Arcticibacter tournemirensis: one gene and its partners. The protein of the gene in region 1 interacts with the protein of each later gene in a pairwise test. Links are inferred from orthologs where the notes say so. Each region holds a gene or a part of one and is shown in the gene's direction. Other genes may lie near its edges.

Region 1 (5,553 bases):
TATTTTAGGATTTTTAAGTCCTTCCAGATAGCCTAACTTGAATACCTTTTGGCAGCCATCGGGCAGAGTATCTATAACACGGTAGATTTCATCCATTACCTCTGAACGGATAATGGCATGTAAAAAACGGGCGTCTTCACTCGGATCGGGATCCTGGGATAGGATATATTTTTCCTCAACTTTCTGTCTTCTAAGGTAGTTAAGACTTGCATTGCGAATACTCGAGTACAAAAAGTTTCTGATTGCTCCCGGATGAGATGATATTTCGGCACGCAAATGCCAATACCTGATAAAACACTCCTGAACTATATCTTCGGAGTGGCTTTTATCTCCTAATATTTGAAATGCGAAATGACAAAGCCTGGGATAATAGCATCTAAACAATTCCTCAAGCGATGGAACAATTACGTCTTCGTTAGGCCACTGGTCTTCCATATTCAATTCGCACCGATAATATCAATAAAATGGTTAACAGAACGCTCCAACACAGGCTCATACTATAACCACTTTTGCCACTTCCAAAGTCAATATGAATTTCAGGGAGAGGTAGTGATCTGCCGGTCCGGCAGAAATCTTTCTAAAATTAGAAAACATTGAATTAAAAAAGAAATATTTTGAAAGATTTTCAGCAAAAAGGCCAACCAAGTTAAAACTTCACAACGTTCCGTGCATTCTATTGTATTGATCATTATGCATTTTTTAATAAAAAAAGTATTGAAGGCTGTTACTCCAGAAAGCACGATATTAACATTCAATTCTTTTTTTAACATTCCTTTTTATTCAAATTTTTTAACTCACAAAAATTCTATCTTTGCAGCTTAAAAATCTCACTCAATGAACCATCCTGTTAAGATAAAAAATGCTTTAATTTCAGTGTATTATAAAGACGGACTGGAGCCGTTAATAAAAAAATTAAATGAATCGGGAGTAACGTTTTACTCTACAGGTGGTACGGAGAAGTTTATAAAAAGTATGGGATGCGAGGTTGTGCCCGTTGAGGACCTCACCGGTTATCCTTCTATTTTAGGAGGCCGGGTAAAAACATTACATCCTAAAGTTTTTGGAGGGATTCTTTCCAGAAGGGACCTGCTGGAAGATAAAGAGCAGAGTACGCAATATGAGATTCCTGAAATTGACCTGGTCATTGTAGACCTTTATCCATTTGAAGAAACTGTAAAAGCGGGGCTGCCTGAAGACGAAATTATAGAAAAGATCGACATTGGAGGCATCTCGCTTATCCGTGCTGCAGCTAAAAATTTCAACGACGTAGTGATTGTTGCCTCAAAGAATGACTACAGCACGCTTCTGGACATTTTACAGCAAAATGAAGGCAGCACGTTTCTGGAACAACGGCGCGAATTTGCAAAAAAGGCATTTAACATCTCTTCGCACTACGATACTGCGATATTCAACTATTTCAACCAGGAAGATCCGTTACAGGTTTTCAAACAGAGTATGCAGCAGGTAAAGACACTGCGTTATGGAGAGAACCCCCACCAGAAAGGTTATTTCTACGGTGATCTGGATGCCCTGTTCACTCAGCTTAACGGAAAAGAACTTTCGTACAATAATCTTGTAGACGTGGATGCTGCGGTAGCTCTAATCGACGAATTTACTGAACCTACATTTGCTATTCTTAAACACACCAATGCTTGTGGAGTTGCTACCAGATCAAATCTTCTGACCGCCTGGAAAGATGCGCTGGCATGCGATCCGGTTTCGGCCTTTGGTGGTGTGATTATCTGCAATGGTGAGGTTGACGAAGAAACTGCTATAAAGATCAACAAACTCTTTTTTGAAGTTCTTATTGCACCATCCTTCAGCGCGGATGCCCTAGAAGTTCTTACAGAAAAGAAAAACCGCATCCTGCTGCAACGTAAAGAGGTAAAACTCCCCGGAAAGCTGTTTAAGACGCTTTTAAATGGAGTGATTGAGCAGGATAAGGATTCTGTTATTGAAGGCCCGGGACAAATGACTCCGGTTACTGTAAATAAACCAACCGAAGCGGAGCTTCAGGATCTTTTCTTTGCAAACAAACTGGTAAAACATACTAAATCAAATACGATTATCCTCGCAAAAAACGGACAGCTTCTTGCCAGCGGAGTAGGTCAAACCTCACGAGTTGATGCACTGAAACAGGCCATTGAAAAAGCAAAATCCTTTAATTTCGCTTTGGATGGAGCAGTAATGGCATCCGATGCTTTTTTCCCTTTTCCAGATTGTGTAGAGATCGCAGCTGAGGCAGGTATTACAGCCGTTCTCCAGCCTGGAGGTTCTGTAAAAGATCAGCTTTCTATAGACATGGCAAACGAAAAAGGAATTTCCATGGTGATGACCGGAGTGCGACATTTTAAACATTAAATCGTATAAATAGGGATAAGACAGATAAGAGCCTTTAACAATCTCTTATTTAAAAAAAAGAATTTAACTTTGCATACTTTTTTAAATTTTAAACACTTCCCTGATGGGTTTATTTAATTGGTTTACACAAGAGATTGCTATTGACCTGGGTACAGCAAATACCCTCATCATACATAACGATAAAGTGGTGGTTGACGAACCGTCGATTGTTGCCTTCGACCGCACAACAAATAAAATCATCGCCATTGGCCGCCAGGCAATGCAGATGGAAGGTAAGACGCACGAAAATATCCGTACTGTCCGGCCTCTTAAAGATGGTGTTATTGCCGATTTTAACGCGGCAGAGCACATGATCAGGGGAATGATCAAAATGATCAACAACGGAAAAGGATGGTTTTTCCCTTCTTTAAGGATGGTAATTTGTATCCCCTCCGGCATTACAGAGGTTGAAAAGCGAGCGGTAAGAGATTCAGCCGAAATAGCGGGAGCAAAGGAAGTTTACCTGATCCATGAGCCAATGGCTGCTGCTGTCGGTATCGGAATAGATGTGGAAGAGCCGATGGGAAATATGATTATCGACATCGGTGGCGGAACTACCGAAATCGCGGTAATTGCACTTTCAGGTATTGTATGCGACCAGTCAATCCGCGTTGCGGGCGACAATTTCGACAGCGATATCGTGCAATATATTCGTCGCCAGCATAATATCATGATTGGAGAACGTACCGCCGAAAAAATAAAGATTGAAGTCGGCGCTGCACTTCCCGAATTAACCGATCCTCCTGCTGACTTTGCTGTACAGGGACGTGATCTGATGACCGGTGTGCCGAAACAAATTACCGTTTCTTATACCGAAATAGCCCATTGTCTTGATAAGTCTATATCCAAGATCGAAGAGGCTATTCTGAAAGCGCTTGAAATAACGCCTCCTGAGCTGTCAGCTGATATTTACCAGACAGGTATTTATCTTACCGGCGGTGGCGCCCTGTTACGCGGACTGGATAAAAGGGTAGCAGCGAAAACAAAATTACCAGTTCACGTGGCCGAAGATCCTTTGAGAGCAGTAGTTCGCGGAACAGGTATAGCCCTTAAGAATATCGGAGGCTTTAAATTTTTAATGCAATAAATGAGTTATAAGTTGTAAGTAGTACGTTATAAGTATTTAAACCTTGTAATTTTTCTACTTACAACTTATAACCTACAACTTACAACTCATATGCGTAATCTCTGGCTTCTTATCAGTAAGTATAACGCATTTTTCCTTTTCATTATTTTTTTCATTGTCTCGGTTGCCCTTATCATACGAAATAACTCTTTTCAGAGAGCCGGGGTACTCAATTCATCAAACCAAATCATAGGTCAGGCGTATGAACGCATGAACCAGTTCCAGGCTTACCTGAGGCTTGCCAAGGTAAACGACAGTCTTGCTGCAGAAAATGCACGACTCAGGGGCCTGTTAAAAAATGCTTTTTTTGATGATAGTGTTCAGCAAAAAACAGTTAAGGATACTGTGGCCAGACAACAATATACCTTTATTGTTGCGCGCGTAATTAATAACTCTGTTCATCAAAAAGACAATTACCTTACTATTAACAGGGGGATGCGTCATGGAATTAACAGAGGGATGGGTGTTATCAGTTCTTCGGGTATCGTCGGAATTGTGAAAGACGTTTCGAGCAACTTCGCAACAATCACATCGCTTTTAAACAGTGACACGAAGATCAGCGCAAGTATCGCAGAGAATCAGGCATTCGGATCGCTCGTTTGGGGCGAAGGGAACCACAATCCTCAAATAGCCCTTTTGCAGGACATTCCGAATCATATCATAGTAAAAAGAGGGCAGCATGTAGTGACATCGGGATACTCTACTTTATTCCCCGCCGGACTCCCTATCGGAAGAGTCATCGGTACAAAAGCAAAAGGAGGGGATAGTTTTCCCGAAATAGAGGTAATGCTTCATACTGATTTTTCAACGTTACAATACGTGTATGTAATCAGAAACGTATTTGCTGCAGAAAAAGAAAACTTAGAAACCGGGAGTAAACAGTAATGGGAAGGACTATTATTAAAAACATCGTCCGCTTCGCGGTACTAATATTTATCCAGGCATTCCTCCTGAAGAATATCGGTTTTTATAACCTGGCGACTCCATTTTTATATATCCTCTTTATTCTTCTGCTCCCTTTTGAAACACCTAACTGGCTTCTGTTTCCAATCGCGTTTCTTACAGGCTTAACCGTAGATGCGTTTTATGATACCGCCGGGATTAATGCAGCTGCTTGCACCGTACTGGCCCTCGTGCGCACTATTTTTATAAACATTACTGTTCAAAGACAGGGGTTTGAGAACGAACCTGAGCCAAAACTTGGGATCATGGGATTCCGCTGGTTCTTTTTCTATACGGTAGTTCTCACACTTTTCCATCATCTTACGCTGATCTTTCTGGAAGCATTTAGTTTTTCTGATTTGAAATACATACTAATTCGCTTCCTTTTATGTTCTCTTTTTACAGTATTTTTAATTTTAATATCAGAATTTATTTTCTTCCGTAAGAAAGAGCGCTAAATGAATAGTTTCTTCCCCCGCAGGTATGTTGTACAAGGGATATTTATAGTAATAACCGTTATTTTACTGGCTCGCCTGTTCTATATTCAGGTGATAGATAAAAGCTACTTCCTTTCTGCCAATAACAACGTGTTAAGGACGGTTACTATCTATCCGGCCCGGGGAGTAATATTGGACCGCAGGGGCAAAATACTTGTACAGAACGAACCGGTTTACGACCTTATGGTTGTTCCAAGAGAAGTAACACCCTTTGACACTCTTGAGTTCTGCAGGTTAATCGGAATTTCCAAGGCCAACTTTACAAAGAAATTCGAAAAGGCAAAAAGCTTCTCCCCTTACCGGGGCTCGGTTCTCGAAAAACAATTATCTGCAGTTACCTTCGCCAGGTTCCAGGAAAAGCTATTCGAGTTTAAGGGATTCTATATTCAGAAACGATCTGTGAGACGTTATCCTGACAGCATCGCAGCCCAGTTCCTTGGATATATTAATGAGGTGAATGAGAATGATATCAATAAATCAAACGGCTTTTATAATCCCGGTGACTACATCGGCCGAACAGGAGTTGAAAAATCATATGAAGAGGTTTTAAGGGGGCAGCGAGGAGTACAAAAGCTAATGGTCGACGCC
Region 2 (3,828 bases), 480 kb from region 1 along the record:
GTTTACGAGGCCGCGAGCCTAAGGAGATATCCGTAAAGAACCTTGCCTATGTGATTCAGGCGCGGATGGAAGAGATCATTGAACATGTTTACTATGAAATAAAAGCTTCGGGATACGAAAAGCGTTTGATTGCCGGTATTGTTATCACGGGCGGGGGAGCTCAGCTTAAGCATCTTCCTCAGCTGGTAGAATATGTAACCGGGCTCGATTGCCGGGTAGGTTATCCGAATGAGCATCTTGCAAAGAACGAGGTGTTGCCGAAGAATATTTACGACGACCTGAAAAGTCCTTTATACGCCACAGGTATTGGTTTGCTGATCAAGGGAATTTGTAAGGCAGAAGAAATGGAAGAAATGCTGAAGCAGCCGGGTGTATACGTAGAGAAACCTGCGCCTGAAAAAGCAAAGAAGTCATTCGGTTTATTTGATAAATTACTGCAAACAGGAGCGCGGTTTATAAAGGACGATATTAAAGACGAGGACTATATTAAGTGATTTTTCCACAATTGAAGAGTTTTCCACATTCTCAACATGTGTGGAAAACTTATGTGTAAAAATAGTTAATATTACAACAAGTAACAGGGTATCATAACTTCAAATCTACTTGATTGATTAATAGCGATATGCAGTTTGAAATGTTAAAAGAGAAATCATCAATTATCAAAGTAATTGGTGTTGGCGGCGGCGGTGGGAATGCCGTAAATCATATGTACAGGCAGGGAATTACTGGTGTAGACTTTATTATCTGCAATACAGACGCCCAGGCACTGGAGTTAAGCCCTATTCCGAACAAAGTTCAGTTGGGTGCTAGTCTTACGGAAGGAATGGGTGCAGGTTCTATACCTGAAGTAGGGAAGAACTCTGCTATCGAGAATATAGAGGATGTGAAACGGATGCTGGGAAGCACCACAAAGATGCTTTTTATTACAGCAGGAATGGGTGGTGGTACCGGTACAGGAGCAAGTCCGATTATCGCGAAAGCAGCAAAGGAACTTGACATTCTGACTGTAGGAATTATAACGACGCCTTTTTCTTTCGAAGGTAAACGACGGAAGATGCAGGCGGAAGAAGGTCTTGAAGAGTTTAAGAAATATGTTGATTCATATCTTGTAATTTCAAATGATCGTCTTCGTGAGATTTTTGGTAATCTGACCCTCAGTGCAGCATTTGCACAGGCTGATAATATATTGACGACAGCGGCTAAAGGTATAGCGGAGATTATTACTATACCGGGTTATATCAATGTTGACTTTAAAGATGTTCGGACAGTGATGAATAATAGCGGTGTCGCTATTATGGGTAGTTATTCGGCAGAAGGAGAAAGTCGGGCGTTGCGTGCAGTAGAAGGTGCTCTTGCATCTCCTTTATTAAAGGATAACGAGATAGAGGGGGCCAGATACATTCTGTTAAATATCAGTTCGGGATCCAGAGAGGTCTCCATGGATGAAGTAAGTATAATTACTGATTATATCCAGGAAGAAGCCGGGCTTGCCGCCGATTTAATCTGGGGTAACTGTATGGATGAGTCGTTGGGAGAGAAACTTTCCGTGACGATAATAGCTACTGGTTTCCAGACAAAAGAGGAACGGGCTCTCGAAAAGAGCAATCAGAAGAAGGTCTCAATGCTGACTCCTGAGAATGCTCCTATGGTGAAGCCGGTCAATGCTTTCATTGAAGAAGAGCCTGAGTTGGAAGTGGAGGAAACAGCAGAAGATACAACGCCTAAATACTCAGCCCAGGTTCAGGCAGATCTTTTTGGCGGACTTTTTCAAAAGAAGGCAGAAGAAAAGAAACCTTCAGAACCAAAAGTTATCAGGCATACTTTACAGGATGAAGAGCCTGTTAAGCCGGAACCAACTTTCGAATTTGGTTTAAAGATAGCTGAATCGGAGTTTCAGTTTAATGAGCCGGTTACAGAAGAACTCCCTCAGAATGCCGTAGACGTTCACCCGGTTGATACGGAAGAAACAGAAGTATATAATCCTGACGAAGATAAGACGGATGAATCGATAGAAGAGCAGCTGCGCAAATCGCGGGAGCGGATCCTTCGTTTGAAAGATCTTAGCATGAAGCTTCGTACTGCGAATGGACTACAGGAATTAGAAAACGAACCTGCATATAAGAGAAAACAAATGGCGCTTCAGCAGGTTCCTCACTCTTCGGAATCTCAAATATCGCGTTTCACGCTTTCCAATGAAGAGGGAATAACAGAAATAAGACCCAACAATTCATTTCTGCATGACAATGTAGATTAGAATACACTCGAACAGAAAGAGCCTTTGCGGAAACGTAAGGGCTTTTTTTGTTTAGAAACTGTTTTGAAGCAGAGCTTATAAACATAAAGCAGAATAAGGTGTATATATTGCTGGCAGACCTTTTTAAAATTATTAACTTTACGCGTTTAATCCGAGTAATAACTTAAATACTAGAACATTGGATTTATTTGATAAAATCTCAAAAAATATGGGCCCCTTGGGCCAGCATCAGAAGATGGCACATGGGTATTTTGCATTTCCTAAACTTGAAGGTGAAATTGCACCTCATATGAAGTTTAGAGGGAAAGACCATCTTGTCTGGAGTCTGAATAATTATCTTGGCTTAGCGAATCATCCCGAAGTTCGCGAGGCTGATGCCAAAGCAGCGGCAGAATTTGGAATGGCCTATCCTATGGGCGCCAGAATGATGTCAGGAAATTCCAATCATCACGAGTCACTGGAGAAAGATCTGGCAGAATTTGTAGGAAAGCACGATGCTTTTCTTCTGAATTACGGCTACCAGGGTATGGTATCTATTATTGATACTTTAGTTGACAGAAATGACGTGATCGTTTATGATGCGGAATCACACGCATGTATTATTGATGGGGTGCGGTTGCATATGGGTAAACGCTTTGTTTTTCAGCACAATGACATGGACAGCTGCAGAAAGCAGTTGGAACGGGCTACACGGCTAGCTGAGCAAACGGGTGGTGGTATCCTTGTAATTACCGAAGGCGTGTTTGGAATGTCGGGTGCACAGGGAAAACTTAAAGAGATCGTTGCTTTAAAAGACGAGTTTAAGTTCCGCCTGCTCATTGATGATGCACACGGTTTTGGCACAATGGGAAAGACTGGTGCAGGCACTCATGAAGCACAGGACTGTATCGAAGGAATAGATATCTATTTTGGAACATTTGCTAAATCGATGGCAGGAATTGGAGCATTTGTTGCTTCAACAGAAGAAATTGTTAATTACCTGCGTTATAATATGCGGTCTCAGACATTTGCTAAAGCTCTTCCAATGCCGATGGTGCTGGGTTTAAAGAAGCGCCTGGAATTGCTTAAAGGTTGTCCGGAATTGCGCGAGAAATTGTGGAACATCGCAACGTCGCTTCAAAATGGATTACGCGAAAGGGGATTCAATTTAGGTGTAACGAATACCATGGTAACTCCCGTATTCCTTCAGGGTGAACTGAACGAGGCTACCGCTATAACGATGGATCTCCGCGAGAATTACGGCATTTTTTGTTCGATAGTTGTTTATCCCGTCATTCCTAAAGGGCTGATAGAACTTCGTATTATTCCAACAGCGGCACATACGCTTGAAGATGTTCAGGTCACTCTGGATGCATTCTCTAAAGTTTTCGAGAAGCTTAAGAGTGGTTATTACAAAGAACAAAGCGTTGTAACAGCGTAAAAAAGTTATAAAATATGATTAATGAGTTATGGGGGATTATTGTTTCTTTCATAACTCATTAACTCACAACCTCTAAAATATAACTTAAGCCCTTCTCTTTTTTTAATAAAATATTTTTTTTTGTCAAAAAAGCCATTTACATTAGCCTAAGCTT
Region 3 (2,970 bases), 470 kb from region 1 along the record:
ATGAGCTTCATCAGTATAAGAAAAAGTGAGCTGAAGTGCAGCGACTTAAAGGTGATCATCCCCGGAACAACCAGCTTTATTGACAGAGAAGAGATTAACCGAATGGTATTTGAGAGTTCGGGCAAGCTTATTGGGAAACCATTAAATAATATTAATGTGCAGTTAGTCGAAACCGTATTGAAGAGAAATCCTTATATCAGGCAGGCAAAAGTGTATATTGATATGGATGGAGTTGTGCACCTTGAAATTGAACAGAGAGAGCCTGTGTTACGGATCATTAATTTTACAAATCAGGATTTTTATGTCGATAAAGATGGATTTAAAATACCGTACTCTTCAAGCTATACGCCGCATGTTCTGGTGGCGAATGGATTTATAATGGAGAGTTTTAACGGTTCTGTTGACTCGTTGAAAACGACAGTTGCAAAAGATCTTTATAAGACCGCTTCATATATGGAGAGAGACACCTTATGGAAGGAGCAAATTGAGCAGATGTATGTTAATGAGCAAAAGGAAATTGTATTAATACCACGCGTGGGGGATCACCGGATCGTGTTGGGAAATGCCGATTCTCTGGAGGTAAGACTCAATAATTTATTGATTTTTTATAAAAAGGCCATACCGGCGGTTGGCTGGGATGCGTATAAAACAATAAATATTAAATATACCAATCAGATAGTTTGCGAGAAAAATATAAGGGACAGCACGAATCTGGCGCCGGTGACTACAGATAGTTCTTCCCGTGATACAACAAAATATTAGGATAAATTAAACAAAAAAACAACACCTTAAGTTATGGAAAAAGGTACTTCTACATTATCAAAGAGTTCTCCTATCGTCGTAGGTTTAGATATAGGAACTACAAAAATTTGTGTGATAGTTGGCCGGAGAAGCGGGCACAGGAAAATAGAAATATTGGGTATTGGAAAAACTGAATCTGCAGGAGTAACACGCGGGGTGGTATCTAATATACAAAAGACGGTTCAGGGAATCCTTCAGGCAGTAGAGGACGCCAGTTCGCAGTCGAACGTTGATATTAAGATCGTGAATGTCGGGATTGCCGGGCAGCATATAAAAAGCCTCCAGCATCGGGGGATCTTTACGCGGAAAGATCTTCAGAATGAAATACAGCGGAAAGATATTGACAAGCTGATTGAAGATATGTATAAGCTGGTTATGCCGCCGGGAGAAGAGATCATTCATGTGTTGCCACAGGAATTTACCGTCGACAACGAGCCGGGGATCAAAGATCCGATCGGTATGGCAGGGGTTCGTCTGGAAGCGAATTTTCACATCATCTCTGGTCATGTGAGTGCGGTGAAAAATATCCTGAAGTGTGTGAGAAATGCCGGACTGGAAACGCAGGAGCTAATACTTGAACCTCTGGCTTCTTCAGAATCGGTTTTAAGTGAGGAAGAGAAAGAAGCTGGCGTTGTGCTTGTGGATATAGGTGGTGGAACTACAGACATTGCTATCTTCCATGAGGGGATTATCCGCCATACCGCGGTAATACCATTCGGCGGAAACAGCGTTACTGAAGATATCAGGGAAGGTTGTTCCGTAATGAGGAATCAGGCGGAGCTTTTGAAAACACGGTTTGGTTCTGCACTGGCTGATGAAAACAAGGAGAACGAAATCATCTGTGTTCCCGGTTTACGAGGCCGCGAGCCTAAGGAGATATCCGTAAAGAACCTTGCCTATGTGATTCAGGCGCGGATGGAAGAGATCATTGAACATGTTTACTATGAAATAAAAGCTTCGGGATACGAAAAGCGTTTGATTGCCGGTATTGTTATCACGGGCGGGGGAGCTCAGCTTAAGCATCTTCCTCAGCTGGTAGAATATGTAACCGGGCTCGATTGCCGGGTAGGTTATCCGAATGAGCATCTTGCAAAGAACGAGGTGTTGCCGAAGAATATTTACGACGACCTGAAAAGTCCTTTATACGCCACAGGTATTGGTTTGCTGATCAAGGGAATTTGTAAGGCAGAAGAAATGGAAGAAATGCTGAAGCAGCCGGGTGTATACGTAGAGAAACCTGCGCCTGAAAAAGCAAAGAAGTCATTCGGTTTATTTGATAAATTACTGCAAACAGGAGCGCGGTTTATAAAGGACGATATTAAAGACGAGGACTATATTAAGTGATTTTTCCACAATTGAAGAGTTTTCCACATTCTCAACATGTGTGGAAAACTTATGTGTAAAAATAGTTAATATTACAACAAGTAACAGGGTATCATAACTTCAAATCTACTTGATTGATTAATAGCGATATGCAGTTTGAAATGTTAAAAGAGAAATCATCAATTATCAAAGTAATTGGTGTTGGCGGCGGCGGTGGGAATGCCGTAAATCATATGTACAGGCAGGGAATTACTGGTGTAGACTTTATTATCTGCAATACAGACGCCCAGGCACTGGAGTTAAGCCCTATTCCGAACAAAGTTCAGTTGGGTGCTAGTCTTACGGAAGGAATGGGTGCAGGTTCTATACCTGAAGTAGGGAAGAACTCTGCTATCGAGAATATAGAGGATGTGAAACGGATGCTGGGAAGCACCACAAAGATGCTTTTTATTACAGCAGGAATGGGTGGTGGTACCGGTACAGGAGCAAGTCCGATTATCGCGAAAGCAGCAAAGGAACTTGACATTCTGACTGTAGGAATTATAACGACGCCTTTTTCTTTCGAAGGTAAACGACGGAAGATGCAGGCGGAAGAAGGTCTTGAAGAGTTTAAGAAATATGTTGATTCATATCTTGTAATTTCAAATGATCGTCTTCGTGAGATTTTTGGTAATCTGACCCTCAGTGCAGCATTTGCACAGGCTGATAATATATTGACGACAGCGGCTAAAGGTATAGCGGAGATTATTACTATACCGGGTTATATCAATGTTGACTTTAAAGATGTTCGGACAGTGATGAATAATAGCGGTGTCGCTATTATGGGTAGTTATTCGGCAGAAGGAG

What was found.
Region 2: the proteins of BDE36_RS21525 (region 1) and ftsZ interact in binary tests that used the Escherichia coli proteins (3 or more experiments, as listed by UniProt). The link is inferred for Arcticibacter tournemirensis from one-to-one orthologs.
Region 3: the proteins of BDE36_RS21525 (region 1) and ftsA interact in binary tests that used the Escherichia coli proteins (3 or more experiments, as listed by UniProt). The link is inferred for Arcticibacter tournemirensis from one-to-one orthologs.

The regions. Positions count from the first base shown.
Region 1 is NZ_VFPL01000001.1:5,140,333-5,145,885, forward strand. What follows is about bases 1,655-4,475. They hold BDE36_RS21525 (rod shape-determining protein), read left to right. Parts: upstream 1,655-2,464; coding sequence 2,465-3,487; downstream 3,488-4,475. Other genes in these bases: purH (bifunctional phosphoribosylaminoimidazolecarboxamide formyltransferase/IMP cyclohydrolase), read left to right, coding at 1,655-2,361; mreC (rod shape-determining protein MreC), read left to right, coding at 3,578-4,411; BDE36_RS21535 (rod shape-determining protein MreD), read left to right, coding at 4,411-4,475. Also shown: BDE36_RS21515 (RNA polymerase sigma-70 factor), read right to left, coding at 1-435; more of purH, read left to right, coding at 835-1,654; more of BDE36_RS21535, read left to right, coding at 4,476-4,926; mrdA (penicillin-binding protein 2), read left to right, coding at 4,927-5,553. UniProt on the Escherichia coli protein: Forms membrane-associated dynamic filaments that are essential for cell shape determination. Acts by regulating cell wall synthesis and cell elongation, and thus cell shape.
Region 2 is NZ_VFPL01000001.1:4,665,945-4,669,772, reverse strand. What follows is about bases 1-2,938. They hold ftsZ (cell division protein FtsZ), read left to right. Parts: upstream 1-622; coding sequence 623-2,254; downstream 2,255-2,938. Other genes in these bases: BDE36_RS19420 (aminotransferase class I/II-fold pyridoxal phosphate-dependent enzyme), read left to right, coding at 2,433-2,938; ftsA (cell division protein FtsA), read left to right, coding at 1-494. In the rest of the region: more of BDE36_RS19420, read left to right, coding at 2,939-3,674. UniProt on the Escherichia coli protein: Essential cell division protein that forms a contractile ring structure (Z ring) at the future cell division site. The regulation of the ring assembly controls the timing and the location of cell division.
Region 3 is NZ_VFPL01000001.1:4,668,454-4,671,423, reverse strand. What follows is about bases 78-2,970. They hold ftsA (cell division protein FtsA), read left to right. Parts: upstream 78-795; coding sequence 796-2,145; downstream 2,146-2,970. Other genes in these bases: ftsZ (cell division protein FtsZ), read left to right, coding at 2,274-2,970; BDE36_RS19435 (cell division protein FtsQ/DivIB), read left to right, coding at 78-762. In the rest of the region: more of BDE36_RS19435, read left to right, coding at 1-77. UniProt on the Escherichia coli protein: Essential cell division protein that assists in the assembly of the Z ring. May serve as the principal membrane anchor for the Z ring.